Regions from separate parts of the Clostridium acetobutylicum ATCC 824 genome, predicted to be linked through region 1. Evidence: a T-box and tRNA genes for the amino acid it is inferred to sense, from the RefSeq annotation. Region 1 holds a T-box; the other holds one or more tRNA genes.

Region 1 (16,190 bases):
GATGCTGTAATTATGTCAGGAGTAAAAATTGGTGATGGTGCGATTATTGGAGCAAGAGCAGTAGTTACTAAAGATGTTCCGCCTTATACTGTTGCTGCAGGTGTACCAGCAAGGGTTATAAAGAAAAGATTTGATGACGACGTGATTTCAAAGCTTTTAAAAATTAAGTGGTGGAACTTGCCGTACGAAAAGATTAGAGAAAATATTCAATATTTTAAATCCGGAAACATTGATAAATTAATTTAAGTTAATGTGTAATTTAAAGGTAGGCTCATATTATAATAATATATGCCTACCTAATTGCGTCCTTATAAATATTTATAAAATTATTAAAGAGGTTTTTATAATTAACATATAATAGATATAATATAATTAGAGTAATAATATAGGGGAGGTATATATGAAGAAAAATGGTGCTCAAAGAGAATTTAAAAAATTAAAAAGTCAAATTAATCAAATTGAGGAGATTGTACATCATTCAAAGCCAGGTGCACTTATAGAGCATGAATCTGCAATAAGAAAAAAGTTAAGGCAGCTAAAGGAATTTGAGAAGGAAGGCTTTAGAGATTTTGATTATACATATGATAGGTATAAAGAGCTTTTAAATGACACCGGTAAAAGGATGCTTGAATATTATAATAAGAAAAACGGAACAAATTTTGATTTTTATGAGGTTTTAGAAGAGAATTATAATGCTTTTTATAATTCAGGACTTATGACAGTACTCACTAAACATCATATTCCTAAGCTTATAGCAAAAGAATTTGAAGAAAAATTCCCAGATAACCCTAAAAATGAATACATTGAAACACGCAGAATGCATAGAAAGTTCTATATCCATCTAGGTGATACAAATACAGGAAAAACTTACAATGCTGTAGAACGCCTTAAAACAGCAAGGAGAGGGGTATATCTATCACCATTGAGGATTCTTGCCTTAGAGAATTTCGAAAAATTAAATAATGAAGGGATTATTTGCGATTTATTGACTGGCGAAGAGGAAATTTTAAAACCAGATTCTACTCATATATCCTGCACAATAGAGAAGGTAGATTTAAAAGAGCACTATGACATAGCAGTTATTGATGAAATCCAAATGATCAGTGATTATCAAAGAGGAATAGCATGGAGTAAGGCTCTTCTTGGACTAAAGTGTGATGAAATTCATATATGTGGTGCTATTAATGCAAGGTATATACTTGAAACAATCATAAAGGATTGCGAGGATGAGTATGAGATAAAGGAGTACAAGAGAGCTATTCCACTTGAAGTTGAGGATGAAAGCTTTAACTATAAGGATATAAAAGAAGGAGACGCTGTTGTTGTATTTTCTAAGAAGAGAGTGCTTGAAATAGCTCAAAGTTATTCTGCTAGAGGCATTAAAGCAAGTATAATATATGGTGATTTGCCACCAGAGGTTAGAAAACTTCAATATGAACAGTTTATAAAAAAAGAGACTAAAGTTTTAGTAACTACTGATGCTATAGGAATGGGAGTTAATCTACCTATCAGAAGAATAATTTTTATAAACATAAGAAAGTTTGATGGAGAACAAATAAGGGAGTTAACTTCACAAGAAGTAAAGCAAATAAGCGGACGTGCGGGAAGAATTGGAATTTATGATGTTGGCTATGTGGCAAGTGCAGGAGATACTCAAGATTTTATTAAGGAAAAATTAGAGGAAGAGGATAAAAGTATAAGAAGAGCTGTTATTGGTCCTTCTGAGGCTATACTTAGGATTAAAGGACTGCCTTTAAGTGAAAAGTTAGCTTTGTGGAGCACTAGACAAGAAAAGTTAGATTACTACACCAAAATGGATATAAGTGAATATATGATGATATTGGATAGGATAAAGAAATATAAATTAAGTGAGGAGGTTCAATGGGATTTATTAAAGGTTCCTTTTGATGTATCAAAGGAAGAATTAATGAGCACTTTCTCGGGATACGTAGTTGAGATTTTTATTAATAAGCAGGACAGTATATTTAAACCAGAATGTTTTAGAGGGAGCTTAGATGAGCTTGAAATTTACTATCAAAAGATAAACATGTATTACTCATTTTCTAAAATATTCAATTTGGAATTTGATGAAGAGTGGGTTTATAGTGAAAGAATAAGAGTAAGCGAAGATATAAATAATATATTAGTAGGCATGTAAGTATTAAAAAATTAATTTAAGGTGTTTTTCGCACCTTAAATTGATATTAGATTAGTTCGTGTTAATACTGCCTTATCCCTTGTTCCAGGACTATTAATCATATGCCAGGCAGTGTATTGTTCAGCATAGGGAACGTCTGCGGATACAGCATCAACAGGAACAATTACATTATAATTACGAAGAGCAGCACCAGTAGCAGTATGAAGAACTGCTCCGTTTGCAGCATAGCCTGTAACTATAACATTTTTAATGTTTTTTTGTTGTAATATTTCGCCTAGATTAGTTTTATAGAATTTGTCCACACCAGATCTTACAACAAGATCCATTGGCAGAGGAGCTAAAGGTTTAATTACATCTAAAGCAGTAGCTGTTGGTCTAAGGCTATAAATGACTGGTATATTGTTTTCGCGAGCCTTTACAAGTAAATTACGAATTTTAGGTATAGAAGCTCTACATTCTGGATTTGTACATAGTGTATTTTCCATATCTAATATTAAAAGTGCAGTATTTCTAGGATCAATCTTTACTGGTTTTAGCGTAGGTGCAGGAGGTGTAGAAACTGTATTCCAGTTATCTATAATTGTTTTGTCTTGTCTTTGAAACCCAGTATATCTAAAATCATCATTTAAGTAATTGAAAGCGTTTCTATGAAAGGGGCAAAAATATATCACAGTAATCCTCCTAATATGAGTTTGTACGTTTATATAGTATGTGATATGCAATGATGTTGTTACTTCCATTTTCGATTAATGCAATGTGTTGATTTTTTATTATTTATATGATAGTATTGGTAAAAAAATATATTTAAATGCATTGAAGAGAAAGAGTAGGATTACCTAGAGCTTTTACAGAGAGCTTCCGTTAGCTGAGAGGAAGCAAGAATAAGTATTCTGAATACATCTCTGAGCACCTCACCAAAGCTTTCAAACTAGAAGGTGGTAGGCTGAAGGCGTATTCCTTTCCAACGTTAAAAGGATAGAGTATCATGTATGAATTCTATACATCGTACTTGAAAAGGTTAGTATTGTGAGATGCTAATAAATTAAGGTGGTACCGCGAATGTAACTCTCGTCCTTATTAATTAAGGATGGGAGTTTTTTTTATATAAAAATATAAAGGAGAAAATATAATGAAGAATATTGATGAACAAATAAAAATAATAAAAAAGGGCGCAGAAGAAATAATAGATGCTAAAGAATTAAAAGAGAAGTTAATAAAAGCAGAAAAGGAAAATACACAATTAGTGGTTAAATTAGGACTTGATCCAAGTGCGCCTGATATACACTTAGGTCATGCAGTGGTATTAAGAAAATTAAAACAGCTTCAGGACCTAGGTCATAAAATAGTTATAATTATAGGTGATTTTACAGGAATGATAGGAGATCCTACGGGAAAATCAAAAACACGAAAGCAGCTATCAAGTCAGCAGGTTATGAAAAATGCTGAAACTTATGAAAAGCAAATATTTAAAATATTAGATAGGAATAAAACTGATTTGAGGTTTAATAGCCAATGGTTAGAAAAATTAAATTTTAAAGAGGTAATTGAGCTTGCTTCAAAATACACAGTGGCTAGAATGCTTGAAAGAGAGGACTTCAAAAAGAGGTTTAAAAATCAGCAAAGTATAGGAATACATGAATTTTTTTATCCTTTAATGCAGGCGTATGATTCAATGGCTATTAAAGCTGATATTGAATTTGGTGGGACTGACCAGAGATTTAATCTTTTAATGGGGAGAACTCTTCAAGCAGAATATGGAGAGGAAAAACAGATAGCTATATTTATGCCTCTGTTAGAAGGGATAGATGGAAAAGAAAAGATGAGTAAAAGCTTAGGTAACTATATTGGTATTGAAGAAAGTGCAAAGGATATGTACGTAAAAGTTATGCAAATACCGGACAGCTTAATAATTAAATATTTTGAGCTTTGTACAGATATGCATCCAGACGCAATTGATATAATTAGGAAACAGCTTAATGAGGATAAAGTTAATCCTAGAGATATAAAAATGAAGCTTGCTAAGGAAATTGTTTGTTTATACCATAATGAAGCAGAAGCCCTTAATGCAGAAATATACTTTAAAAATCTATTTCAAGATAAAGAAATTCCAGAAGATATACCGATTTTTAAAGTTAGGTCAGAGAATAATTTAATTGAGGCAATTGTAAAAATTAATTCAAATACATCAAAAAGTGAAGCAAGAAGACTTATCGCTCAGGGTGGGGTAAAACTAAATGGAAGAAAAGTTATAGATTTTAATGATATTATCTTAAAAAGTAATGATGTAATTCAAATAGGAAAGAAAAAAATTGTAAAGCTATTAGTAGAATAATTTCATAAAATTATGGTATAATTCCATATAATAATTTAATTATATTAAATCAGAAATAATAGGAAAGTGCTTAAATGCATGGATGAATTATTAAATATATTTAAGCTTAAGTTTTTATGAGGAGATTTATCACAAACAAAAAAGGCTTAAAAAGCTTCCCTACAAGGTTTTGGAATGGATTTCTATAAAAGAGGTAAAACTAGTTTATAGAAATTGAAAAAGGTCGTAGCCTCAAAATATTATTTTTGTGAAATACTTTATGGGGTAGGCAGAGTTGCTGAAGAGTAGAATAATATTTTAAGATAATTGGATATTAGTAAGATAGTCAACATAAGAAAGGAAGTATAACTAATGTTAAATACTTTAAGAAATAATTCTAAAACAGAAAAAGATCTATTGGAGCAATTAAAAGAATGTCCTGTATCAGAAATAACAGGGATAGTATCTATAAGTGGAGTTACTGCTGGAAGAGCAGGTGGCGAGAACATATGGACCTTAAATACAGAACTAGATGCATGGAGAATTAATGGTAGTAGTATAAAAACCACACCACTTCATATTAAGAAAAAAGTTACAGATGAAGAATTAAAAAGTATACAGAAGGTAATAAAAGCAGAAACCATAGTAAGAATAAAAGCGCGTATGATTGAGAAAAGTGTATTTGGTAGACCTGATGCGCTTTTAGAAGGATTTATTGAGGAAGTTTCAAATGATAAGGAATTAAATGAATACTTAAAGGAACTTCAAAAAACAGTTACTTATGTTGATCCTGATTTTGGAAGCCTTGTTTTTGATAGAATGGTTAAGTGGTATGGTGGAAATATAATTTGGGGAGAAGATAGAATTAATCTTAATTTGCTACTAGATGATGATGAAAATATAGCCTCTAGCTTAGAGGTCGCAAAAGACTTGTGGAATAATCAATTAATGTGGCAAAAGCGTGTTTGTGATTATGCGGTTGAAAAGCTTCTTGGTTTAAAGAATGAAAGTTGGCTTGAAGAGGATGAGGAAGAAATAACAGCTGAAGAATTTAAAAAGCGTATGAAGCTTGAAGCTATTACGGTAAGACCAAATGGAGAATTTGAATTTTGGCATGATGATGGAGATTTATTTTGGGGACACTCAATTTTAATTTCAGGTGATTTAAATCATGGTTTGGAGGATGCGGATATTCCGGGTTAGTGGTTTATAGAATATTTGTGTGACATAGCTTATCCCTTTTGGGAGTTTGGAGACCAGAAAAAAAGAGAGAAAAAATACCCTAATTACATAGTAGAAGAAATGAAAAAATTTGAAGATGAGTATGGAAAGGTAAACCATGATCTTTATAGTCCGAGCCTAATTTATAAAAAGATTCAAGATTACAATGTATATAGAAATGAAGACAAATTAACAAGTTATAAAATAATTTACAAATACTTGCGGATGCTTGATTTAAAGAAACTTGTGTCTACAATTAGAGCTGATAGTCTTGATACTTATGAAGATAGAATAAATTTTGGGCTTAGCAGTGATGTATGTGGATGTATGCTTTTTTGTGCCACTTATGGAACTATATATCCAAACAATAAATTAGAGGTTACACATAATTGTTAGGCTTTAAAACGAGTGAAAATGGAAAGAAGAAAATAGGTAAAATAAAAGTGAATAGAAATTAAATAACTTTAAAGGCTACAACTAAGGTGTACTTGGATAGATAATAAATAAGAAAGGTGTTTATATGCTAGCACCTTTCTTTAATTTTTACTCTTTAGGCATATTTTCTAAGAATTTTGTTATATAGCTAAGAGTATAAAAATCTCTATCTATCTGACTATTAAGAAGTGTAAGCCCCTTAATCAATGTTTCTTCGTCAAAATTTTCTAGAAGAAGCATAAGACTTAGAGTATTTATTCCTCCATCCTTTGTATCGAGAATTCGTGATTTTTTTATATATTTATTTTCCATTGCACTTAAAACAGCATTTTTTAAGTTATCACTAATTTCAAGTTTAGGCATTTCATTAAAGATTCTTATACCTGGATTTTTTATATCTAAGTTTTTAGCTGCGGCTGTATTGGTTGATACAAATATAGTATTTATAAATTTTGCGTCTTTAAAGCTAACATCTTCAAGTCTTACTGAGTCAAAAACAGTATTTTCAAACACTGCATCTTTAAAATCGCTTCCTTTTAAATTTGAGCCAATGAATTCTGCATGCTTAAAGCTGCATTTATAAAGGTTACAGAACTTAAAGTGTGCTCCTCTAAAATTTACATAGTTGAAATTAGACATTGAAAAGTCGCAGCTGTAGCAATGGCTTCTTTCAAGATTTTGATACATGAAGTTTTTGTTCTTTTTTTCTGCACTATTGTAATTAAAATTGCCTTTAGCGTTCATTTTTACCTCCAGTTAAATCTCTTCTAGGTATCTTAAATTTAATGGCAGCTTCTATATCTTCTAATTTTCTTTTATCTCTTTCAGCAGCGAACAAGCAAGTGTAGCCTTCTTCTCCAGCTCTTCCAGTTCTACCTATACGATGTATGTAGCTTTCAGGATTATCTGGAACATCATAATTATATATATGACTTACTCCACTTATATCTAGACCTCTTGATGCTACATCTGTAGCTAGAAGGTATTGAAAATCACCATTTCTAAAGGACTTCATAATTCTTTCACGTTTTGTTTGAGTTAAATCACTGTGAAGTTTTTGACAGTCAAAACCTCTTCTATAAAGCTCTACTTCAAGTTCATCTACTCTTCTTTTGGTTCTTCCAAATATGATAGCCATAAAGGGATTATCTTGCTTTAATGCGGTACACAAATCTTCTAATTTTTTTCTGTCAGTGGTTTCTACTACAAATTGTTCAATGTTTTCTAAAGTAACCTCTTTTTTCTTTGTAGATATTGTAAGAGGGTTAGTCATGTATCTATAGGCTAATTTTTTTACAGCAGGGCTTATAGTTGCAGAGAAACAAAGCATTTGCCTTTTTTTAGGAGCATTTTTAAGGATTTCTTCTACATCATTTTTAAAGCCCATTAAAAGCATTTGATCTGCTTCGTCAAGTACAAAACTTTTTAACTTTCTTAGATCTACAGTTTTTCTCTGGATAAGATCTAAAAGTCTACCTGGTGTTGCAATAATAAGATGAGTGCTTCCTCTAAGTTTTTTTTGTTGGGAGGCTATATCCTTACCACCATAGGCAGCTAATATATTTATATCCTTAGCTTCTTTAAGCTTTAAAGCTTGTTCTGTTATTTGGAGGGCAAGCTCTCTTGTAGGTGTTACAATCAAGGCTTGAACTGCGCTTAATGTTGGTGATATATTTTCAAAAATAGGGAGTAGAAATGCAAGGGTTTTTCCGGTACCTGTTTGGGCTTCTCCAATGACATCTCTTCCACCTTTAATGTGGCTTATACTCTCAGCTTGAACTGGAGTTGGCTCAGTAATACCACTCTTTTTTAGCACCTCAACTAGTGCTTCACTAATTCCTAATTTTTTAAAATTCATTGTTTTCTACCTTTCGTTATAGGGATAAAAAAATTTTCCCTTTAGTACTATGTATTTTATATGGTTAGCATAGTTAATAATACCATACTGACATACATAAGTTAATAGTTTACCTATAATAGTATAAGTCATATAAGTTTTTTAATACTATAGTAAAAAGAAGATTAAGTGTTTTTTATAAAATGTGAACATAGATTCATAAATTTATGAACAGCTTTACATAGTCTGAATATTATATATTGATAAGGACTACATTGAGTCCGTAAAAAAACGTAGGGGATGTAATTATGAAATACGAAAATCAGTTTTTTGAAGATAAAAGTATTGTAAAGAAAGAAGTAGTTAGCATTCCAGTTTCTCAAGAAGAATCAGTAAAGGGAAGGTATTTTGTAGGACAAACAGGAATTTTGGGAGTAGATAAAGGCATAGGTGCTTGGGCAGGTTTGATAAATCCATGTGACTCAAAAATTGATTTGTATGCTTATGTATTTACCATTACAAACTTGTCTAGTGAGTATTTAATTGCTGAGGTATGGCTTAATACAAATCTTCCTCAAAAGGGAAGGATATCACACAGAGTATCACCTACAAATACTTCTTTAAGACCTCTTCCCAAAAACAAGGTGGATATTAGATTTACTGATTTTACTAGTGAATTGCCATGTGAAGGAGTTAATGTTTATGAGAGGATTGTACCGCCTAAAACAACTTTAGTAGCTGAAGAAGATGGAAAATTTATAGAGGGACCTAATGGAAATTATGTAATAGTCATAAAATCTTTAGGAGCAAGTCTTAGTAAGGCAATAGTTGCATTTGGTTGGTCAGAAAAGCCAATATATTAGGGGAATAATAAAAGAGAGCTGCATATGTTTTTAGTTTTGCAGCTCTTATTTAATAGAAATTATTTTTTTATTACCTTAGCATTACCGAAGGTTTCTATTTTAGGATTTTCTTTTTTTAAGGTTTCTTCAATGTGTCTTACATCTTCTATTTGATTTTTATATATTGATACATCCTCTAAAATTATCCTATGTTTTGAAAAGTTAACTTCCTCCTCACTTAGAGGTATTCGTATAACTTCTTTTTTATCATCAGAAGCCGTAGGTATTTTTTCTATTACGAGTTCTTCACGTTCAACAGGTATAGTAAAAGTTTTTTGTATGGAGGAAGTTTCCTTGTAGGCTTTAACATCCTCTGTTTGTATCCACTGTTTGGCTATGTCTAATTGTTCCGACTTAAGCTTTAGGGTTACATTTTCAGTTGAGGAATTCAACAAAAACACCTCCTATTTAATTTAAAAAACACCTCGCGAGAATATCATCGGAGGTGTTTTTATTATATTACTGCTGCTTAGGCTGAGTATCAACTACATCAGCATCGCCTGTTCTGTTTACTCTGGCTTCTTCTCTTTTAAGAGTTTCATCTACATGATGAGTGTCTTCTACATCATGTTTATGGGCTGAAACTTCACTAGTTAGTACTGTATGCTTACCAACATTAACTTTTTCCTCGCTGACAGGAATTTTAATACTTTCCTCGTCAGTTATAGGTGAATCGCTTGCTTCATTGTTTAGAGCTTTTCTTTCAATTACTACTTCTTCACGTTTTACAGGGACATCAACGGCTTTATGCTCTTCTATAATTTCCTTGCCAAGTTCTACTTCACCTTTTTGAACTTTATCCTTGTTGATATCAAGTTCTTCTTTACGAAGTTTAAGTTTGGCATCGTTATTTGTATCTGCTTTTTTATTATCATCGTTTTCTCCAAAAAGTCCATCTAATATTCCCATGTGCAAGCACCTCCATATAATAATTTTTGCCCACTTATATATTACCCTATAAGAAATATATTATCCTGTTTTAAATATGGAAAGAAAAGAAATAAGTGTACAGAGTATAATATAAAACTTAAGTGTAAAATATTGTAAAAAATAATTTAATGAATAATGCGCACAATCACCATATATTAAAATTTATTCTGTTAAAAAAATTAACTCTTTGGTTGATGTATTTGTGTTGGATAAAATTTCTTTAAAGCTTTATAGCTCAACATCATTATAGTTTTAATATTAGGATATCTATATGAAATTTTATAATAAATAAGAGAAATTATTATTTCTTTAAAAGTAAATATATAAAATAAGGAGCACCTATTACCGAAACTACTATTCCTGCTGGTATATTTCCAGACTGAAGTAAGTGCTGTCCAATAGTATCTGCTAATAATAAAAGCCATCCGCCCATTAAAATTGCTATTGGTATAAACATCTGATTTCTATGTCCAACTAATGCCTTTGCTATATGTGGAGCCATGAGTCCTATAAATGATATGTTTCCAGTAACCGAAACGGCAAAAGAAGATAATGCAACTGAAGCCATAAGTAGTTTAAATCTTTCTTTTTCAATTGACATGCCTACGCCTATAGATACATCTCTACTTAATTTAATAATATTTAAGGTATTAGATTTGTACAATATATATGGCACTAATATAACTATACATGGAAATATAGCCAAGACAAAAGCCCAATCCAATCCCCAGACATTTCCAGCTAACCACTTAGATATAAAATCTACTTTTGATCTATCTGCAAGAGACATAATAACTATCATAAGTCCAGATAGCGCCATTGAAAGACCTACACCTAGTAGAACTAGCCTCAATGGCTGAACACCCTCATTTTTTTTGTAGGCAAGCAGATATATAATAACTGCAGTGATTAGTGCGCCTATAAAGGCTATTATTGGAACTAAATAAGAAAAAGTTTTTGAATCAATTGGCATATACATAAAAAATACTGTTACAGCAACACCTGCTCCAGAGTTTATTCCAATTATACCGGGATCGGCCAAATCATTTCTTGTTATATTCTGAAGGACTGCGCCAGATAGGGCAAGAGCCATACCGGATAATATTGTTATTGCCATTCGTGGAAATCTCAAATCAAATAAAACAAACTCATCTTTAAATGAGCCTTGTCCTAATAAAGTAGGAATCAAATTGTTATATGAAAGAGCATAGTCACCTATACCTAAACTAATGACTATGGTTAAAACTGTAAGAAGTATTATAATAAGTAGTACTAGTCTATGTTTCATTTCTCTTTTTTTCTCTATAATCAACTGTTTTTTCCCCCCTTATGAACTATGAATAAAAAGAATGGTAAACCAATTATAGATATTATTGCTGCTACTGGCGTTTCATAGGGAGAAGCAACTAGCCTTCCTAAAATATCTGAAAAAACCATTAGTGCGGCACCAAGTACAGTTGAAATTGGAATTACAAATCTATAATCTTTTCCAATAATGAAATAAGCTATATGTGGCACCATTAAACCTAAGAAAACTAGATTAGATGCAAGGGCTACCGAAGCTCCAGCAAGAATTGTTACCACAACGAAAAGGATTGCCTTTATTGGTGTTGTTTTTTGACCAAGTCCAACAGCAACTTCTTCACTCAAAGATAATACAGTCAATTGTCTCGATAAAATAAATGCTGTAGCAAGTCCTAAAGTTATAAATGGTATAATAACAGCAAGTTCATCCCAAGATGTTCCTATTAAACCACCTGATGTCCACATTGATACATCTTTTGATAGTTTAAAGTATATTTGCATACCTTGAGAAATTGCAAAAAGAAAAGTCGAAACTGCTGATCCAGCCAACACAATTCTAAGAGGAGAAGATCCACCTCGTTTTGAAAAACTTATTCCAAAAACCAGAACTACGGCGGCAGCTGCTCCTAAAAAGCATGAAATTAAAATAGTTAAATAGTTTGCAGAAGGTGCTATAGTTATAGTAATTGTCAGTGCAGCATTTGCTCCTGCAGTAAGTCCAAGGAGTCCTGGGTCTGCTAAAGGATTTTTACTTACACCTTGCATTATAGCTCCAGAAACTGCTAAAGCTGCTCCAACAAATACTGCGGCAATTTCTCTCGGTAGTCTAATTTCCCTTATTATATTTATATTTCCGTTTTTTACACTGCTACTTACTGCAAGCCACACATCATTTAATGATACCTTCTCTGCTCCAAGTATTAATGAAAGAATAAACATAATAATAAGTATTATAACTGATAAAATTAATTTACTGCTAAAGTTAGTTATACTATTGGTTTTGTCCAATCAAACTTCATCTCCTTTAAATAAAAATTAAAGAAGGAGAATTCTGTTTGTGAATTCTCCGATAGAGCATTAAAAATCTAAATTATTTACTATTTCCTAAAAAATAATTAATAAATGTGTCTAACTCATAGTCCAATGAGATTGGATCATTAAAGTAAAATTTATTTGCGTCAACTTCAAGAACTCTATTGTTTTTAACTGCCGGAATATTTTTATATGTATCAGTATTTTGAAATGAATTGTCTGCTGCTGAATCTTTGATGTAAATTAAATAATCTCCTATATATTGAGGGAGAACTTCGGATGAAATAACATAATATCCTGGTTTTAAGGCGTTAGCGGTCACTTTAGCAGGCATTTTTAGACCCATAGCTTGATAAAGTATCTCACTTCCTCTTCCCCAATTGCTTCCAAAAACATATAACTGTTTGTTATCTCCACCTAAAATTGTTACTGTTGAGTTATTGCCTATTTTATTTTTGATTTTTTCGCCAGCATCAGAGGCTCTCTTTTTAAAATTATTTACCCATTCCTGTGCTTGTTTCTTTTTATTTATTAATTTTCCAATTTCAATAACTTGATCCAAATAACCAAGTTTATTGTAGGTATAAGAAACGGTAGGGGCTATTTTAGATAGTTTGTCTAGGTTTTTATCAGTTGAACCTGCTATTATTAAATCAGGTTTTAATTCAATTATTTTCTCTAAGTCTTCATCAGATACTACAGTAGCATTTTTTAAATATTTTTTATACAAAGGATTTGCCATTGAGTACTTTTCAACACCAACTATATTTCCGCCTAGCTTCATGATATCTCCAGAGGTGCTTCCGTTTAGTGCGACTATTCTTTTTGGATGTGCTGGTACCTTTATTGGACCATTTTCTGATTTGTATGTAATTGTTTCAGCTTCTTTACTTGTATCTTTAGAAGTTTTGATACTATTTTGACTGCAAGCACTTCCAAATATCATCATTATTATCATTATTGAAATTAATATTTTTTTCAATTACTTCATCTCCTTGATTAAGTTGTATGTAAAACATATTGGTTTAGTGGTTCTAGGATCGATTCCAATTTCAGCGTCGATATTAAACACTTTCATAAGTACTTTTTTAGTTATTACCTCTTCACATTTTCCTGCTTTTACTATAGTTCCATTTTTAAGGGCAATTATGTAATCAGCGAATCTAGCTGCTTGATTTAAGTCATGTAATACCATTACAACCGTTCTATGTTGTTCTTTATTAAGTTTTTGCAGAAGTTCTAATACCTCTAGTTGATGTGCCATATCTAAATAAGTTGTAGGTTCATCAAGAAAAATAATATCTGTTTCTTGAGCTAATGCCATGGCTATCCAAGCCCTCTGACGTTGTCCTCCTGAAAGTGCATCTAGTTGTCTGAACTTGTAATTCTTAGTTCCAGTTACCTCCAGTGCCCAGTCAATAACTTCATAATCTTTTTTTGAAAGCCTCCCAAAACCTTTTTGATAGGGATAACGTCCATAGGAAACAAGTTCGGCTACAGTTATTCCATCTGTACTCTCAGGGGTTTGTGGTAGAATGGCTATTTTCTTAGCTAAGGTTTTTGTATTTTCTTTTAAAATATTTTTTCCATCCAAAAGAATTGTTCCAGTTTTAGTTGGAATTATACGAGTTAACGCCTTAAGTAAAGTGGATTTTCCACAACCATTAGCACCTATAATTGTAGTTATTTTTTTATCTGGAATTTTTATACTAAGATTTTTAACAATCAAATTATTGTCATAAGCGACGTTAAGCATGTCAGTATATAACCTAGTCATTTTTTCCTCCAATACTAAATGATTTTTATATGTAACTGATAATGTTTATCAATGATTGTTAATTATACTTTGTTTACACTAAAATGTCAATAATCATTTTTAATTGAAAATGAAATTCAAGTTAGGCATATAATCAAAAGAAAATTAGTATAAAGTGAGAATTATGGTTAATCTATAATAAATTGAAAATAATCTTCTAAGAATATTGAAAAAAACTATTTTGTAATATAATATATAAATAAATTACTAAAAAGTTATAAAATGTAATGAATTGTTTGTAGAGAGTATTAATTTGTTTGGAGGGATTTTGATGAAAGATTTAGGATATTACAATGGAGAATACGACTTAATTGAAAATATGAAAATACCAATGAATGATCGTGTATGCTATTTTGGTGATGGTGTTTATGATGCTACTTATAGTAGAAACCATAATATATTTGCACTAGATGAGCATATTGACCGATTTTATAATAGTGCCGAGCTTTTAAGAATTAAAATTCCATATACAAAGAAGGAAATGAAAGAGCTTTTAAAGGATATGGTTAAAAAGGTTGATAGCGGAGAACAATTTGTATATTGGCAGGTTACTAGAGGTACTGGCATGCGTAATCATGCTTTTTTGAGTGAGGATGTTAAGGCTAATATTTGGATTGTTTTAAAGCCACTAAAGGTAAAAGATATGTCAAAAAAATTAAAACTAATAACATTAGAGGATACTAGATTTTTACATTGTAACATAAAAACCTTAAATTTGCTTCCTAGTGTAATTGCAGCACAAAAAACTGAAGAAGCAGGCTGCCAGGAAGCAGTATTTCATAGAGGAGATAGAGTTACTGAATGTGCTCATAGTAATGTTTCAATTATAAAGGATGAGATTTTAAAAACTGCGCCAACAGATAATCTTATTTTGCCGGGAATAGCAAGGGCGCATCTTATAAAAATGTGCAAAAAATTTGAGATACCTGTAGATGAAACTCCATTTACATTAAAGGAGTTAATTAATGCGGATGAAGTTATAGTTACAAGTTCAGGGCAATTTTGTATGACTGCTTGTGAGATAGATGGAAGACCTGTAGGCGGAAAAGCGCCAGATATTATTAAAAAGCTTCAGACTGCCTTACTTAATGAATTTTTGGAAGAAACAAATTAAAGTTTAAAAATCCATAACTACACAATTTATGATTAGAGTACTTTAAATTTAGTACTCTTTTTCTATGTAAAAAACATAATGAACTTAGAATAATAAATTAGCATAGCATATTATAGTAAATAACTAGTTAATGTGAAATTTTATTTTTCAGGAGATGGTTTTATGAGTGAGGCAGAAAGTGTAGTAATTAAAGGAGGTAATAAGGATAAAATTTTACCTTTAGAAGCTGAAGAAAAAAAGCCCATTAAAGAAGAGAAGAATAAAGCTGTAATATTAAGTAATTGGATTATAAAGTATGCACCTATAGTTTATTTTCATCCAGATGAAAAATGTTTTCCAATAACAGTAGAAGAATTTTTAGAATGTACTGACGTCATGAATGAAAAAAATGAAAAATTTTGTGATGGAAAAGAAATCCTCTCTGGTTCTTTTAAAGATGCGTTAGGAAATCAAAAATTTTATCTTAAGATTACAGATACAAGTGTAAGAGAAGGAAATCTTAATAGTGCAAAATGTTATGTATATGTCAGAAAAAGAAACAAGGGAAGATATTTAGATTTACAATACTTTTTCTTTTACGGCTACAATGGTCCAACAATTAATATTCATCTTAATAAAAATAAAAAGAATTATTCTACATCCAATATAGGTGAAAATTATGGTAATTGGGAGCATGTTACTGTTGTTATAGATTCAACTGATGGGTCAATTCTAGGTGCTATTTTTGATCAACATGGTAAAAGCTGTTTTTATGATATTGATCAATTGGAATATGAAAAAGGACATATTGTTGTATATTCAGCATTAAGTAGCCATGCTTCATATCCATCAGCAGGTAAAAGTGTAACTGAATATGATTCACAGGAGTTAGGAGTGCCGCCGGTTTCAGTTGGTATAGTTAAATTTGAATTACACGATGCTACTGATAAAGGAAGAAGGTGGGATACATCACTTGTGTGTCAGCTTGTTTCTTATAATATTACTGGCACGGAGGTTGAAGAGCCTAAGTGGATGGCATTCAATGGACGATGGGGAAAGCCTTACGATTTAACAGACAAAGATATAAGTATTTTATATCAAATATCAAGATTGCCGGCTGGTGGAAAAGTGGTTGATAGCTTACTATGGA
Region 2 (16,190 bases), 1.9 Mb from region 1:
CGTTATACTTTTAGCCATATCCATACATTCCGTTTCTTTGTTAGCTATAAATATAACCTCTCCTCTCTTTGAAATATCACTTTTTCCAGTTCTACCACAAAAGTAAACTAACGATTTAAAGCTAAATCTATTGTCCTCATTAAAATACACCATTATATTTACATCACTCTCATCCTTAGATATATCATCAAACCTATCTGTTATAATTATTGACCTTTTTAGATCTTTTAATCCTTCTTTTCTATTTTCTTTAGAATATTCAAACACTCTTCCCTTAAAACCAAGTTCATAATTAGTTAAATAATGAAAAAAACTATTCATTCTATTACTATCCTTAACAGGTATTATAGTGTTTTTGTTTGTGTTAACAGACCATTTTAAATAATCATACACCACATAAGGCATGTCTTTATTTATGTCTATTCTTGTTAATATAACTCTAGGTTCAACTACTGGCATTCCTGTAGCATTTATAGGTATTATTATTTCTCTTCCTCTATCAAATATAGAATCCACGGAATAAGCTATAAATTTACACTTCCTTGTGTCAAATTTCTCCAAAAGCCTTATTATTTCCCTTCTGTTATGCATTGGAAAGCTTCTTATATCATCATAAATAACAAGATTGAAATCAAGATCTAGATCAAAAGCATTTTCATAATTACATATCATAAAATTAGACGTTGTATATAGCCTTTTTCCCCTATAATATGTATAATCTTTAAGCCTAGCTTTTTTTATTAACTTTATTATTTCAACTTCACTTTCAATTTCATCTGTTATATACAGTACACTTTTTCCATTTGTTATATAATCAATTATAATATTCAAGAAAATCTTTGAAGTATTATATGGAGGTGAGTTTAAATTTATATATCTTTCCCTACCACTCAATAATTTTAAAAGAGTTTGAGATATCTTGCTATATTCTTCTCTAATTTTAATACATGATTTTTCCATAAAACTCTCACTCCTCACTCTCTTCTTTTATTATATCTTCGATTCTCCATTTGAGACCTGAATATCTTTCAAAACTTTTATCGTTATCTATCATAAATTTTATTGCTTTTGGAAACCCAACTATTACAACTAGCTGCTTTGCTCTTGTAATTCCTGTATAAAGAAGGTTCCTATTCATCAGAAGAGGTGGCCCCATAGTCATAGGAAGAACCACTACTGGGAATTCACTTCCCTGGCTTTTATGGATAGTTATTGCATATGCAAGTTCAAGTTCATCTAAGTTAATTCTTTCATATGTAACCTCTTTTTCATCATCAAAAATAACTATCACATTATTATCCTCATCTATATTACTTATAAACCCTATATCTCCATTAAAAACTCCTTCTCCTGTCTTTTCGCCATCTCCATTTATTCTATTCCATTTTAACATATAATTGTTTTTTATTTGCATAACCTTGTCGCCAACTCTAAATATATTATCTCTAAATTTTATTTCATCTTTACTTTTATGAGGAGGATTAATAATGCTTTGAAGACTTACATTTAAGTTTGCAACACCTGCTATCCCCTTTTTCATAGGTGCTAACACTTGTATATCCCTAGCAGCCTTCCAAGACTTATTAAAAAGTGGCAGTCTCTTGTAAACCAAACTAATTATAGTATTGGTTATAGCTTCTGCATTATCTTCTCGTATAAAATAAAAATCCTTATCCTTTTTATTTAGAAGGGGCATTTCACCACTATTGATTTTATGCGCATTCACTGTAATCATACTTTCCTTTGCTTGCCTAAAAATATTATTCAATCTAATGACCTTTACACATTTACTTTCAATTATATCTCTCAGCACATTTCCAGGTCCCACAGAAGGAAGCTGGTCTACATCACCAACTATAATAACCCTAGTACCCATACCTATTGACTTCAATAGACTGTTCATTAAAACAACATCTATCATTGATGCCTCGTCTATTATTACAACATCACATTGAAGTGTACTATAGTTATTATTATCAAAAAACACCTCATCTTCATATCCAAGCTCCAGCATTCTATGTATGGTCTTGGCCTCCCTACCTGTTGATTCGGACATTCTTTTTGCAGCTCTTCCTGTAGGTGCTGCCATAAATACCTTCATATTTAATTCTTCAAATATATATGTTATGCATCTTATTATTGTTGTCTTACCTGTACCAGGCCCTCCTGTTATTACTTCTATACCATTTGAAAACGCTCCTTCAATAGCTTCTACTTGTGATGGTGCAAATTTTATTTTATTTTCATTTTCAAACTGTATTATCTTTTGGTCTACATCTATCTCTAAGCTTTTATAACTATCATAGGCAAGAGTTATTATCTTTCTTGTTATTCCTATCTCACAATAGTAATATTCCATTGTAAAAACACAATTTTCCCCATTTATTATTTCAACCTTTATCTTTTGAGAAAGAGTACATTCATATATTGCTTTTTCAACCTCTTCTTTTTTTACATTTAATACATTAATACAGTTCTTTACAAGTTTATCTATAGGCATATATGTATTACCTAAAGCACAAAATTCATTTATTACATAACATACTCCACTTTCAATTCTAAATGGAGAGTTTCCTTGTATTCCAAGACTACGAGCTATTTTATCTGCCGTCTTAAAACCTATTCCTGATATCTCTTCTACAAGAATATATGGGTTTTGTTTCACAACCTCTATAGCCTTAGATTTATAGTGATTATATATTTTCACACATTGTTTAGGCGTAACGCCATAATTCTGAAGAAAAATCATAATATTTCTTACTTCTCTTTGTTCTGAATACGCCTCATATATTTTATCTATTTTCTTTTTACCTATTCCCTCTATTTCACTTAATCTATATATATCATTATCTAATATCTCAAGAGTTTTTTCTCCAAATTTATTAACTATCTTTTTTGCTGTTACAGGACCTATTCCCGATATAATTCCTGATGCCAAATATTTTTCTATACCTAATAAAGAATTAGGTAGTATTTCTTCGCAGCGTTCAATTTTAAATTGCTTTCCAAACTGTGGATGAACAATCCATTCTCCTGAAATCTTTAAAGATTGGCCTTCCATAATATACGGTATGCATCCAACAATTGTAATTTTATCTTTTCCTTCTGCATTTGCGTTTGCAACAACATACCCATTTTCTTCATTTTTGAACACAACAGCTTCAATAACACAACGAAGTTCTACCATATAGATTTCTCCTTACTATAGTGATTCCTCTTTTGCTATTATAAAAAATACAACTGTATTTGTAGTTAATTCAGTTTCACTATAAATATTTTATAATTACATTAATATTAACATTCACGTAAAAAAGAGATACAATAAATTTATGTACCCCCCTCATACCTTTACATTTTTGTAAGATGCTTATTGCAAATGATTTCAACTAATTCCAGAACTAGTATAATACCTATATAAATTGAAAGATATAATATTTCAATGCTAACTCTCTTCCCCGCAAAAATGTACAAATGGTTTAAAATATGTAGGAAAGTTTTAATCGCTAAAAATGTCAATCCCAAAGATATAACTAATGCAAAAACCAAAGCCTTTATCATGAAATTCTTCACGTTCCAAATCATATGCAAAAATCCACCCTCATATGGATTTTTCATAACTCTACCTTCTTTTATAATATTATACAAAATAAGTATACTACTAATTTATTTACCTCGAACAAGAATTAATCCATTTCCCTATGAATTAATTCTCATTTTGATTTCTCATAACCAATACTCTTATAATATCATAATATATATAAATTTAAAATATCCTATATAAAGATTTTAACATAAGTATAATATTATACTAATATATTTTAAAGTTATCCTAGAATAAAAATAGCCACTTATAAGAATGGCACTGAAAAACTATAAGCTTTTCAGTGCCATTCTTATATCAAGCATTTATTATAAATATTTTTTTATCGCTTCAACTCTATCCAACTGCTCCCATGGTAATTCTACATCTAATCTACCAAAGTGGCCATAAGCTGCTACTTGTCTGTATATTGGCCTCTTAAGGTTAAGATCTCTTATTATAGCTCCTGGTCTCAAATCAAAAACTTTTTCTACTATTTCAACAATCTTACTTTCTTCTATCTTACCAGTACCAAAAGTGTCAACTGAAATAGATACTGGTTTTGCAACTCCTATTGCATATGCAAGCTGTATTTCAAGTTTATCAGCAATTCCTGCTGCTACAAGATTCTTTGCAACCCATCTTGCTGCATAAGCTGCTGATCTATCAACCTTAGTTGGATCTTTTCCTGAAAAAGCACCGCCTCCGTGTCTTCCATATCCACCATAAGTATCAACTATTATCTTTCTTCCTGTAAGTCCTGAATCTCCTTGAGGTCCACCTACAACAAATCTTCCAGTAGGATTTATATAATATTTTGTATTTTCATCTAAAAGTTCAGGTGATATAACATACTTTACTACTTTTTCAATTAAATCTTTTTCAATCTGCTCATGTCCTATTTCAGGTCCATGCTGTGTTGATATTACAATAGCATCTACCCTTACTGGCTTATCATCTTCATACTCTATTGTAACTTGAGTTTTTCCATCTGGTCTTAGATAGTCCAAAGTACCGTCTTTTCTAACCTCTGCTAATCTTCTAGATAATCTATGAGCAAGCGCAATAGGCATAGGCATAAATTCTTTAGTTTCGTTTGTCGCATAACCAAACATCATACCTTGATCTCCTGCACCAACTGCATCAATTTTATCCATTTCACCTTTTTTAGATTCTAAAGCTTCATCTACTCCCATTGCAATATCAGCTGATTGTTCATCAATAGATGTTACAACTGCACATGTATCGCAATCAAAACCATATTTAGCTCTAGTATATCCAATCTCTCTTACAGTTTTTCTTACTATTTTAGGAATATCAACGTAACAATTTGTTGATATTTCTCCCATAACATTAACAATTCCTGTAGTCACTGTAGTTTCACAAGCAACTCTTCCATTTGGATCTTTTTCCAATATGGCATCTAAAATAGCGTCTGATATTTGATCGCAGATTTTATCTGGATGCCCTTCTGTTACTGATTCAGATGTAAATAACTTTCTCATTATATCCACTTCCTCCTACAATATAAAAATAAAAGTCTCCTCAATAAGAAGAGACTTAACATTCTCTCTCTTATCTTGCAGAATAATTCTGCAGGAATTGGCACCATTATGTACTTAAATTAATACATCGGTTGCCGGGTTTCAACGGGCCCTTTCCCTCCACCTCTCTTGATAAGAGTTTCCATTCAATTATATTACACACTAAATAATACACTTTATAACAATCTTAGTCAATATAAACTTAAAAAAAGACACTTGTGTGTCTTTTATGGTGGAGGAACATGGATTCGAACCATGGAAAGCTGAGCTAACAGATTTACAGTCTGCCCCCTTTGGCCACTCGGGAATTCCTCCACATTTGGTGCTGGCAGTAGGAATTGAACCCACAACCTACTGATTACAAGTCAGTTGCTCTACCAATTGAGCTATGCCAGCTTATTAAATTTTATTAAGTGGGCATTACAGGGCTCGAACCTGTGACCCTCTGCTTGTAAGGCAGATGCTCTCCCAGCTGAGCTAAACGCCCTAGTTTATTTAAATGGTGGAGGAACATGGATTCGAACCATGGAAAGCTGAGCTAACAGATTTACAGTCTGCCCCCTTTAGCCACTCGGGAATTCCTCCACAAGACTTGCATCAGCAGTTTTCACCGCGTCAACAAGTAATATTATACGTTGATACCCTTTAAAAATCAATGGCCATAATAGACCATTATCGGCAAATATCATTATATTTTTCAGCAATATCTCTTAATTACTCCACTTTTAGCACGCAAATCATTTATATATATTATTATTTTAAAATCTATTAGTGATATTAAAAGTGTTAAGTACATATAAATTATCTAGGAGGTGATTCTGTTGAACAAAATCAAAGCTTTTTATAACCTACCAATGGCATACTACAGGCTCTCAAATTTTTTAAAACATTATATAGATGATAATACAATAATAATATGTATAGGAACAGATCGCTGCATAGGTGACTGCCTTGGCCCTATGGTTGGAACAATGCTTAAGGAAAAGTTCTTTCCACTAAACGTTTACGGGACAATTTCGGAACCTATCCACGCTTTAAATATAGATAAAAAACTGTACAAAATAAAAAAAGATCATACAAATTCAACAATAATAGGCATAGATGCTTGCTTAGGTGATACTGAAAATATAGGTGAGATTCAAGTACGAGATTATGCTATTCATCCTGGAAAGGGCGTTGGAAAGTCACTTCCAGATGTTGGCGAAGTTTCTATTGTTGGAATAGTTGATTCCTGTGAAAGCAGCGAATTATTTACTAATAGAAATATACGTTTAAACTTAATCTTTGAAATGTCAAAAGTCATAGTTCAAACGATTATTCATTCTTATTATCTTCATAAAACTTTTAGTGATAGTATTTTTCCAGATAGCGCATCTACACTAAAATAGAAAGCGAGAAAATATAATTAAAATACATTCTAGTCATTAAAGGAAAAATTGAAAGGGCAGCATGCCCATTCAATTTTTAGAATATTTTATAATTTGCATATAAAAATTGACTTTAATGAATACTTATATTTTAAATTTAATTTTCTCGCTTACAAATTTTATTCTTAACTATAATTTATAACTAAAGTTACCTAATAAGACTTAACTCATCATTCATATCTATCTTGTCTATATACTCAAGTGATTTACCCGTTCCTAAGGCAACACATGAGACAGGATCTTCAGCCACATATACAGGCACTTGTGTTACCTCTTGTATGAACTTATCAAGTCCATTTAATAGAGAACCTCCGCCTGTCATCATTATACCCTTATCTGATACATCTGCCGCTAACTCTGGAGGAGTTTTTTCAAGAACAGCATGTGCACATTCTGCAATTGAACTTACAGCCTCTTTAAGTGCATCACGCATCTCTGAAGAAGATACTTCAACGTTTTTAGGGAGTCCAGTAACTAAATCTCTTCCTCTAATCTCCATAGTCTCCTCTATTTCCTTCTTATATGCCGAACCTATATTTATCTTTAAATCTTCAGCCGTTCTTTCGCCAATCATTAATTTATGTTTTTTTCTTATATACTTTATTATAGATTCGTCAAATGTATCTCCTGCTACTTTTATAGAGCTTCTTACAACCATACCACCTAATGAAATTACAGCTATATCTGTAGTTCCTCCACCTATATCTATAACCATATTACCACTTGCTTTAGTAATATCGAGACCTGCTCCAATTGCAGCTGCTAATGGCTCTTCAATCAAACTAACTTTTTTAGCCCCTGCATTTTTTGCAGCATCTTTTACTGCTCTTTGTTCAACTCCAGTAGCCTCACAAGGAACACATATTATAATTTTAGGTTGAGAAATTCTTCTCTTACCGCAAGCTTTTCTGATAAAATGCTTTAGCATCTTCTCTGTTACATCATAGTCAGAAATTACACCATTTCTTAATGGACGTATTGCAGTAATATTACCTGGTGTCCTACCTATCATTTGCCTTGCTTCTTCTCCAACAGCCAAAACTTCATTATTAGTACGATTGATTGCTACAACAGATGGTTCTTTCAGAATAACACCCTTACCTTTTAAATAAACCAATACCGTAGCGGTTCCTAGGTCTATTCCCATATCATTTCCTATACCAAAAAACATTCCTTTATTCACTCCATCTCATACGTTTATTTCTACGTTTTAAATATAGATATATTTTTTAATCCTAAAATATCCAAACTACATTTCCCTTAATTAAAAAATTAAACAATATATCCTACAGTGTAATAATACTAAAATATATATTTATATATCTTCTATATTATTATAAACGGAATGTTTTTAACCTTCAATAGCTTTATACTTCATTTTTGTTGCTTTTCCTCCTCTTATATGCCTTTCCGCTTTATTTAACTCCAGCACACCTTTAGCAAGCTCAGCAATTTGAGGATTTATTTGAGGTAATCTTTCTGTCATATCTTTGTGTATTGTACTCTTACTAACACCAAAAACTTTAGCTGTTTTTCGAATAGTAGCCTTAGACTCAATTATATATTTCGCAACTTCCATAACTCTTTCTTCAATGTAATCTTTCAAAGTTGCTACCTCCTTAACCCTTCTAATTAATAAATATGCATTAATATCACCATAAATTACTTTGAGTGTTTTCAAAGTAATTTATTAATCTTAATGAACTAAAATTTTTTCAGGATCTACAGCTAAATAAGTTCCATCGTTTTGCTTTTGATCAATTTCAAAATACAAACAACTTGTATCTGTTATCAATTTATTACTGTAATTACTGTCACCTATTTTACCTATAGTTTGACCTTGTTTAACATTATCATTCGGTTTAACAGTTATGCTCTTTTCATCTAAATTATCATATACTGTAGTGTAACCTGTTTGATCATTTGAAATAGTAACTTTACCAGCATCAATAGCTTTTACAACTCCATCACAAGCAGCTATAACATTGGAATCTTTACTAGGAGATATATATTCTCCTGGTATACTAGTATACTTTCCATTTTTAGAATACCAAGTATCAAATTTAACTACTATATTGCCATTTTGAATTGGTTCCATAAAACTCTTTTTTACAACGTTATTAGATGATGCTTGTGTTGTTGATTGAGTATCTTTCTTAATTAAATTTTGATTTTGATTAACTTGCTTTGCATTCTCTATTTTTTCTTTAGCTGCATTTCCCTTATCAGTTACTTTCGATGTTTTATTTTTATTCTGTAAAGTACTTTTCTGACTAGGCTGATTTACCGAAACACTCTTAGTGTTAGTCTTTATGTTCATATATATGCTAACTGCACCTATAATACACAAACAAAGAAATAACACTATGTAAAAAGCATTTCTTTTTAAAAAATCCATCACCCTACTTTGTTTATTACTTTTGTTGTTTTTCCAATCATTATTCATTGCTAACACCTCCTTTTAGTATTGTGTCCATAACATAGCAAAAAATACATTTTATATGACTTTTTTTTGTAAAACTAATGTAAAAATTGTAAAAATAAAAAGCTAGTTTCATCGAAGTAGAATATAACATGAACTTGTTCAAATTATAATTCCACTATTCTCTGAAACTAACCTATTTCTATAATTATACTTGTTTAATTAGCAAACTTATAAATAGCCTTTAGTAACTTATATCCTTAATCTCTACCCCTGTATAATAATGTTTTACTATATCTTTATAGCTCGATCCTTTATCTGCCATAGCTTTAGCTCCATATTGGCTCATTCCAAGACCATGTCCATACCCAATACAATCAAACTCAATATTTGAAATATTATACTTGATCTGAAAGTTTGTTGAATTCAAACCAATTATACTTCTAAATTTTGTTGCTTGTAAAACATTATTTCCTACCTTTATCTGATTAATAGTGCCTGTACTATTTCTTTTCAATATACTAATACCAACTCTTGCTTGAATAAGATTTATTTTGTTATTAACTGATGAATTTATTTTATCCACAAAATCTCCGTAAGACATTTTTAAACTTGTTTTATACTTATGCGCCGACTCCTCTCCTGGACTTGATACACTCTTTAAATATGGTTTATCTTCTCCAAGTACCTCTTTGGCATTTTCAGTTTTTCCACTACTAACAGAAAAATAATATGGATCTGTTATTATTTTATTATCATATGTAATTACTTGTCCTTTAGTATCTTCTACTGCTGTACTTATCTTATTCCAGTATTCGTTTGCCTTATCTTTTGGCCATTTGTTTAGTACATCATCTTGCTTTGTATAAACCTGACATTGAACTGTATTTACAACATCTGCACCATATGCATCCTTGTATTTTCGTCCACCAAATTGCTCCATATGGCATACTGCAAATGTCCTAGCTGCAACTGCTTGAGCCTTCAATGCTTCTATATTAAATTCAACTGGCATTTCTGATGAGATAACACCTTTTATATACTCCTCCAGATTTACCTTCTCAATTTTTTTTTCATTGTCCATGTATACACTTATATCACAATCCTTAGTGTTTTCTTTAACTATATTTAGGGTATCATCATTCTCTTTATAAGAACTCTTCTTCACTATACTATTTTCATTTGTATGATTTTGCTTATCTCCTATTCCACCAACAAATATTGAAACCGAAAAAATAAAAATTATAGTTACCGCTAATCCCATAAAAATTTTTTTCACCACTTATTTATCCCCCCGTTTTTTTATTAAGCTTTAAATTATAAAATTTTATTGAAAAGCATATATAATATATTACTTATTTCCATTTCAAATTATTACATCAAAACTTTACTATTCCTAAAACAAAAAAGTAGAGTTCTAGATTATTATTGTAACCCTATCCTCAATTGGATACTACTACAACTCATCTATAAACTCTACAAGCGGAATTAATTCCCTCAATGATATAATATTTCATTATTCTACTCTTTCAATTTTTGCTCCTAATTTTGTAAGCTTTTTTTCTATACTAACATAACCTCTATCCACATGATATATATCACTAATTTGCGTTTCTCCCTCTGCAACGAGTCCTGCTAATATAAGTGCAGCACCTGCCCTTAAATCCGTTGCTCGAGCACTGCACCCGGTAAGTTCTTTTACTCCTACTATTACAGCACTCCTTCCATCTATTTTTATATTTGCACCAAATCTCTTTAGTTCAGGAACATGCATAAATCTATTTTCAAAGATTGTTTCTGTTATCACACTAGTACCTTCAGTGCAGCATAAAAGGGACATTATTTGAGCTTGCATATCAGTTGGAAATCCCGGGTATGGCATAGTTTTTATATCTACAGGTTTAAGTTCATTTCTACCGTCTATTATAAGACTTTTGCCGTCTATCTCCATATTTATTCCCATTTCACAAAACTTGGCTATCATTGGTTTTATACTTTTCTCTTCTACACCATTTATCTTTATCTTACTCTTTGTTATAGCTGCTGCTATTATAAATGTTCCTGCTTCTATCCTGTCATAAATAGGTGTGTATTTTATTCCTTTTAATTCTTTAACTCCTCTTATTATTATTGCTCCCGTTTCTATCTTTTTTATATCAGATCCCATTTTATTTAGAAAATTAATTAAATCATCTATTTCTGGTTCTTGTGCTGCATTTTCTATTATTGTTTCTCCTTCAGCAAAAACTGATGCCATTATTATATTTTCAGTAGCACCCACAGATGGAAAATCAAGATATATTCTATCTCCTAAAAGCTTAGCAGCATTTGCTTCAACGTATCCATGACCAATTTCTATATTTACACCTAATGCCTTCAATCCTTTAAGATGTAAATCTATTGGCCTAGTTCCTATATTGCAACCACCAGGCAGTGATATTTTAAATCTTCCATATCTTGAAATCATAGGACCCATAATTAAAAAGGACCCTCTCATCTTCCTAACAAGTTCAGCATCTGGTTCAATACTTTTTACATTGGAAGTATCTATTTTCATATCGCCACTGTTTAAGTCTATATCAACTTGTGCTCCTATAGATTTTAACAAATCACTTATCACAAATACATCTAAAAGCATAGGACAATTTTTTATCGTACACTTTTCTCCACATAATATAGTTGCAGCAATTATAGGTAAAACTGAATTTTTAGCACAACTTATATCTACTTCACCATTTAATGTTTCCCCACCCTTTATAATAAATTTATTCATTTTAATCCTCCAATCATAAACTGCATAACAAAACATGATTTAGTTATATAATTTTCAATACGTGATTGGTATGATTGGTGTACCAACTATTATAAAATTCCCAGTTTCATATTTACATACAGAATAGTTAAAATCAACTTTTCTATTTCCATCTTGTATATAATTAAACTTTTTTGTATATGCAGTAGTGCTTAAATTTTTATTTAATTTAACTGTTTTTATATTTTCCGCTCTTATACTATTTAAAACTTTCTTTACTTTTTCATCTATGTTATATACATTTTTCATTTTACTTTTAGCCTTTAAATATTTATAACACTGTAGTCTATTACAGTTTGATTTATTACTTATCACAGCTTCCTCAAGACTATTAATATCATTATTTGAAGTTTTCTCCTGTAATGCAACATCAACTTTAACTTCATTGCCATCTAATCTATTAGCTTCTAAATAACCTGATATATTTGAATTCTTAAATTCTACACAATACTCCAATCCATCGTCCGAAGTTATCTTATCGCATAGATTTGATCCAATTGAACCTTTTATATTTTTTATAATATTCCTACTTATACTTTTATAGTTTCCACTCTTTACAAATGAAATATTAACGCCCGTTTGCACCACATTGCTATGTGAGTATTTCAATATCTCGCTAAAAATATCTTGGTCCAATTCCGCTTTTATACTATGTCCACATATGAATATCAGCGATATAAACATCAATAACGCAAAACAAAAAATTAATTTATTATACTTCATGTTTTCCATCCTCCCATACTATGATTATTGACAGAAAACATTGTTTTTATTCCTAGATGAATTTAAGTAGTAGACAAACAGTCACCTATTAATATCCTTAGCTTTACTAACAAATATAAAATTATTAGTACAATATTAATATATAAATTTATTTAAAAAGTGTGAAAAAAAACCGTGGAATAAATCCACGGTTTTTTATGAAAATTAATCATTTTTTGTTTTAATTCTTGCAAGTGCTCTTGAAAGCGATAGTTCTGCTCTTTTTACATCTATATTATTACTAGTTTTAAGTCTTTTTTCTGCTCTTTCTTTAGCTGTCTCAGCCCTTTGAATATCAATTTCATCTGGCCATTCGCTTGCGTCACACATAAAAGAAACTTCTGATTCTCCTACATTTAAAATACCTGTAGATGTAAATACTTTTTTTCTTGAACCATCTTCTTCAACTAAAATTGTTTCAGTTGGTGTCAAAAAAGCAACCAAGTCTGTATGATTAGGAAGTATTCCTATTTCACCTTCAACTGTTCTGGTTATAATCTCTTTTACATCTCCAACATAAAACGTCTTCTGAGGAGTTAGTATGCTCAATTTGATATTATTTGCCATACAAAATCACTCCTTAGCTTTCCATCATTTTTTTAGCTTTTTCTTTTACATCTTCTATTGTTCCTGCAAATAAAAATGCAGCTTCTGGAAGATCATCACACTTACCATCTAATATTTCTTTAAAACTTCTTATAGTATCTTTTACAGGTACAAACTGACCTTTCATTCCTGTAAATTGTTCAGCAACACTAAAAGCTTGAGATAAGAATCTCTGTACTCTTCTTGCTCTTCCAACTAACAATCTATCCTCATCTGAAAGTTCATCAACACCAAGTATAGCTATGATATCTTGAAGTTCTTGATATCTTTCAAGTATATGTTTAACCTTGTTAGCAACTTCATAATGCTCTTCTCCAACAATTCTTGGATCAAGTATTCTTGAAGTTGATTCAAGAGGACTAACTGCAGGATATATTCCTAAGTTTGATATTTCTCTTGAAAGAACTGTTGTTGCATCAAGATGCGTAAATGTTGTTGCTGGAGCTGGGTCTGTAAGGTCATCAGCAGGAACATATACAGCCTGAACGGATGTGATTGAACCCTGTTTTGTTGATGTTATTCTCTCTTGAAGAGCACCCATTTCATTTGCAAGTGTTGGCTGATAACCAACGGCACTAGGTATTCTACCAAGTAAAGCTGAAACCTCTGAACCAGCTTGTGTAAATCTGAATATATTATCTATAAATAGAAGCACATCTTGACCTTTGTCTCTAAAATATTCAGCCATTGTAAGTCCTGTTAAAGCAACTCTCATTCTAGCGCCAGGTGGTTCATTCATCTGACCAAATACTAGAGCTGTTTTATTTATAACTCCTGAATCTTTCATTTCATAATAAAGGTCATTACCTTCTCTTGTTCTTTCTCCAACACCTGTGAATACTGATAATCCACCGTGTTCTTTTGCTATATTATTTATAAGTTCCTGAATAAGAACTGTTTTACCAACACCGGCACCACCGAACAAACCGATTTTTCCACCCTTTTGATATGGAGCAAGTAAATCTATAACCTTAATACCTGTTTCAAACATTTCTGGTTGAACTGATTGTTCTTCAAAGGTTGGAGCTGGTCTATGAATTGGATAATACTTATCAGCATTCATGTCTCCTGCTTCATCTATTGTCTGACCTAAAACATTAAAAAGACGTCCTAAAACATTTTCTCCAACTGGTACAGATATTGGTTTACCAGTGTTAACTGCTTCCATTCCTCTTTTTAATCCGTCAGTACCTTCCATTGCTATTGTTCTTACTATGTCATCTCCTACATGTTGTTCAACTTCAGCAATGAGTTTTTTATTATCTCCCATATCTATTTCTATGGAATTATAGATGTCAGGAAGGTTCTCTGCATCAAATTTAATATCCACAACAGGTCCTATTACCTGAACAATTTTACCTACATGTTCTGGCATCAGTTTCCCTCCTTATTTGAGAGCTTCCGCTCCTCCAACTATTTCTGTTATTTCTTGAGTAATAGCACTTTGTCTAATTCTATTATACTTAATATTTAAAGCATCAAGTAAGTCATTGGCATTTTTAGTAGCACTATCCATTGAGGACATTCTAGATGCCTGCTCACTTGCCTTAGAATTTAATAACAAGTTAAATAACTGCTGTTCAATATGAAGCCTTATAGCTTTTTCAAGTATAATTTCTGCATCTGGTTCAAATTCAGCTACACTCACTTTTTCCATCTTTTTAGGTTCAATAGGGAGTACCTTCTTTACCTCAACTTTTTGATTTACCGTAGAAAGAAATTGAGTATAAATAACATGAACTTCTCCTATTTCGCCTTTTTCATAAAGACTTAAAGCACGGTCTGCTATTTCCTTAGCTTCTTTTAATCCTGGCTCGTTTGGAATATCAACGTATTCGGATAAAGTCTCATATTTAAGCCTTTTAAAATAAGATATTCCCTTTTGACCAACAGTTATAAGTAAGGATTTATCTTTATCCCCTCTCATAACATTGTCAGCAGCAGTTACAACAGCTCCGTTAAAACCTCCACAAAGACCAGAATCAGAAGTCAAAGCTATATAAAGTTTTTTGTCACTTTTATTTCCAGCTACATATAAGTTGCTCTTACTAGAAGAACTTACAATCTTATTTATAACATCATTAAAAGCTTCATAATATGCTTTATTCGCTTCGAGATTCTGTCTAGATTTTCTTAAATTAGAGGTGGCTATAAGTCCCATGGCGTTTGTTATTTTTTTAGTATTCGTAATAGACTTAATTCTTCTTTTTATAATAATAAGTCCTGCTCCTGCCATTACTTCACCTCCTGCATAGGAAAGTCATTAACTACTGTTCCTCTGCTAAAAATATCTTTTTATATTCGTTAATAGCTTTGGTAAGCTGACTGCTTATATCATCAGTTAGCTCTTTTTTCTCAAGTATTTGCTTACCTAAGTCTCTATAATGAGCATCTACATACTCAAATAATCCACTTTCAAATGCACTAAGTTTTGAAACATCAATATCCATTACATACTCATTTACAACAGCATATAAAATCATTATTTGTTTCTCAACTGGCATTGGCTTATATTGAGGCTGTTTCATCATTTCAGTAAGTCTTTTACCTTTTTCAAGTCTCTTTTTAGATTCTTTATCAAGGTCAGAACCAAACTGAGCAAATGCAGCAAGTTCCCTATATTGTGCAAGCTCAAGTCTTAAAGTTCCTGAAAGTTTTTTCATTGCTTTAATTTGAGCACTACCACCAACTCTGGATACTGATATACCTGAGTTAACAGCTGGTCTTTGTCCTGCATAGAATAATTCTGATTCAAGGAATATTTGACCATCTGTTATAGAAATAACATTTGTTGGTATGTAACCCGCAACATCACCAGCAAGAGTTTCTATTATAGGAAGTGCTGTTATAGAACCTCCTCCAAGTTTCTGTGAAAGTTTAGCAGCTCTTTCAAGAAGTCTTGAATGTAAGTAGAATACATCTCCAGGGTATGCCTCTCTGCCTGGTGGTCTACGTAAAAGTAATGACATCGTTCTGTATGCAACAGCGTGCTTTGAAAGATCATCATATACAATAAGTACATCTTTTCCTTTAAACA

The links. A T-box is a leader RNA that pairs with one kind of tRNA and senses whether it is charged. The one in region 1 lies ahead of tyrS (tyrosine--tRNA ligase), so its partner is inferred to be a tRNA-Tyr.
Region 2: it encodes a tRNA-Tyr, which carries the amino acid that the T-box ahead of tyrS (tyrosine--tRNA ligase) is inferred to sense. The anticodon was not compared.

What each region holds. Positions count from the first base shown of each region.
Region 1 is NC_003030.1:899,831-916,020, forward strand. It holds gene CA_RS04180 (CatB-related O-acetyltransferase) at 1-246, shown strand, start outside; gene CA_RS04185 (helicase-related protein) at 401-2,158, shown strand; gene CA_RS04190 (cysteine hydrolase) at 2,194-2,829, opposite strand; T-box leader at 2,963-3,237, shown strand; gene tyrS (tyrosine--tRNA ligase) at 3,288-4,490, shown strand; gene CA_RS04200 (DUF2262 domain-containing protein) at 4,842-5,672, shown strand; gene CA_RS04205 (hypothetical protein) at 5,688-6,086, shown strand; gene CA_RS04210 (pentapeptide repeat-containing protein) at 6,234-6,869, opposite strand; gene CA_RS04215 (DEAD/DEAH box helicase) at 6,859-7,983, opposite strand; gene CA_RS04220 (DUF6143 family protein) at 8,271-8,825, shown strand; gene CA_RS04225 (YsnF/AvaK domain-containing protein) at 8,885-9,265, opposite strand; gene CA_RS04230 (YsnF/AvaK domain-containing protein) at 9,324-9,773, opposite strand; gene CA_RS04235 (FecCD family ABC transporter permease) at 10,096-11,106, opposite strand; gene CA_RS04240 (FecCD family ABC transporter permease) at 11,103-12,107, opposite strand; gene CA_RS04245 (iron-hydroxamate ABC transporter substrate-binding protein) at 12,190-13,113, opposite strand; gene CA_RS04250 (ABC transporter ATP-binding protein) at 13,114-13,908, opposite strand; gene CA_RS04255 (D-amino acid aminotransferase) at 14,219-15,061, shown strand; gene CA_RS04260 (Vps62-related protein) at 15,224-16,190, shown strand, end outside.
Region 2 is NC_003030.1:2,986,145-3,002,334, forward strand. It holds gene CA_RS14670 (hypothetical protein) at 1-960, opposite strand, end outside; gene CA_RS14675 (SF1B family DNA helicase RecD2) at 968-3,187, opposite strand; gene metK (methionine adenosyltransferase) at 3,910-5,085, opposite strand; SAM riboswitch class I at 5,153-5,263, opposite strand; tRNA gene CA_RS14690 (tRNA-Tyr) at 5,355-5,439, opposite strand; tRNA gene CA_RS14695 (tRNA-Thr) at 5,445-5,520, opposite strand; tRNA gene CA_RS14700 (tRNA-Val) at 5,539-5,611, opposite strand; tRNA gene CA_RS14705 (tRNA-Tyr) at 5,625-5,709, opposite strand; gene yyaC (spore protease YyaC) at 5,946-6,512, shown strand; gene CA_RS14715 (rod shape-determining protein) at 6,700-7,722, opposite strand; gene spoIIID (sporulation transcriptional regulator SpoIIID) at 7,903-8,157, opposite strand; gene CA_RS14725 (M23 family metallopeptidase) at 8,248-8,997, opposite strand; gene spoIID (stage II sporulation protein D) at 9,218-10,252, opposite strand; gene murA (UDP-N-acetylglucosamine 1-carboxyvinyltransferase) at 10,490-11,746, opposite strand; gene CA_RS14740 (YwmB family TATA-box binding protein) at 11,801-12,508, opposite strand; gene CA_RS14745 (F0F1 ATP synthase subunit epsilon) at 12,713-13,114, opposite strand; gene atpD (F0F1 ATP synthase subunit beta) at 13,128-14,528, opposite strand; gene atpG (ATP synthase F1 subunit gamma) at 14,541-15,389, opposite strand; gene atpA (F0F1 ATP synthase subunit alpha) at 15,421-16,190, opposite strand, start outside.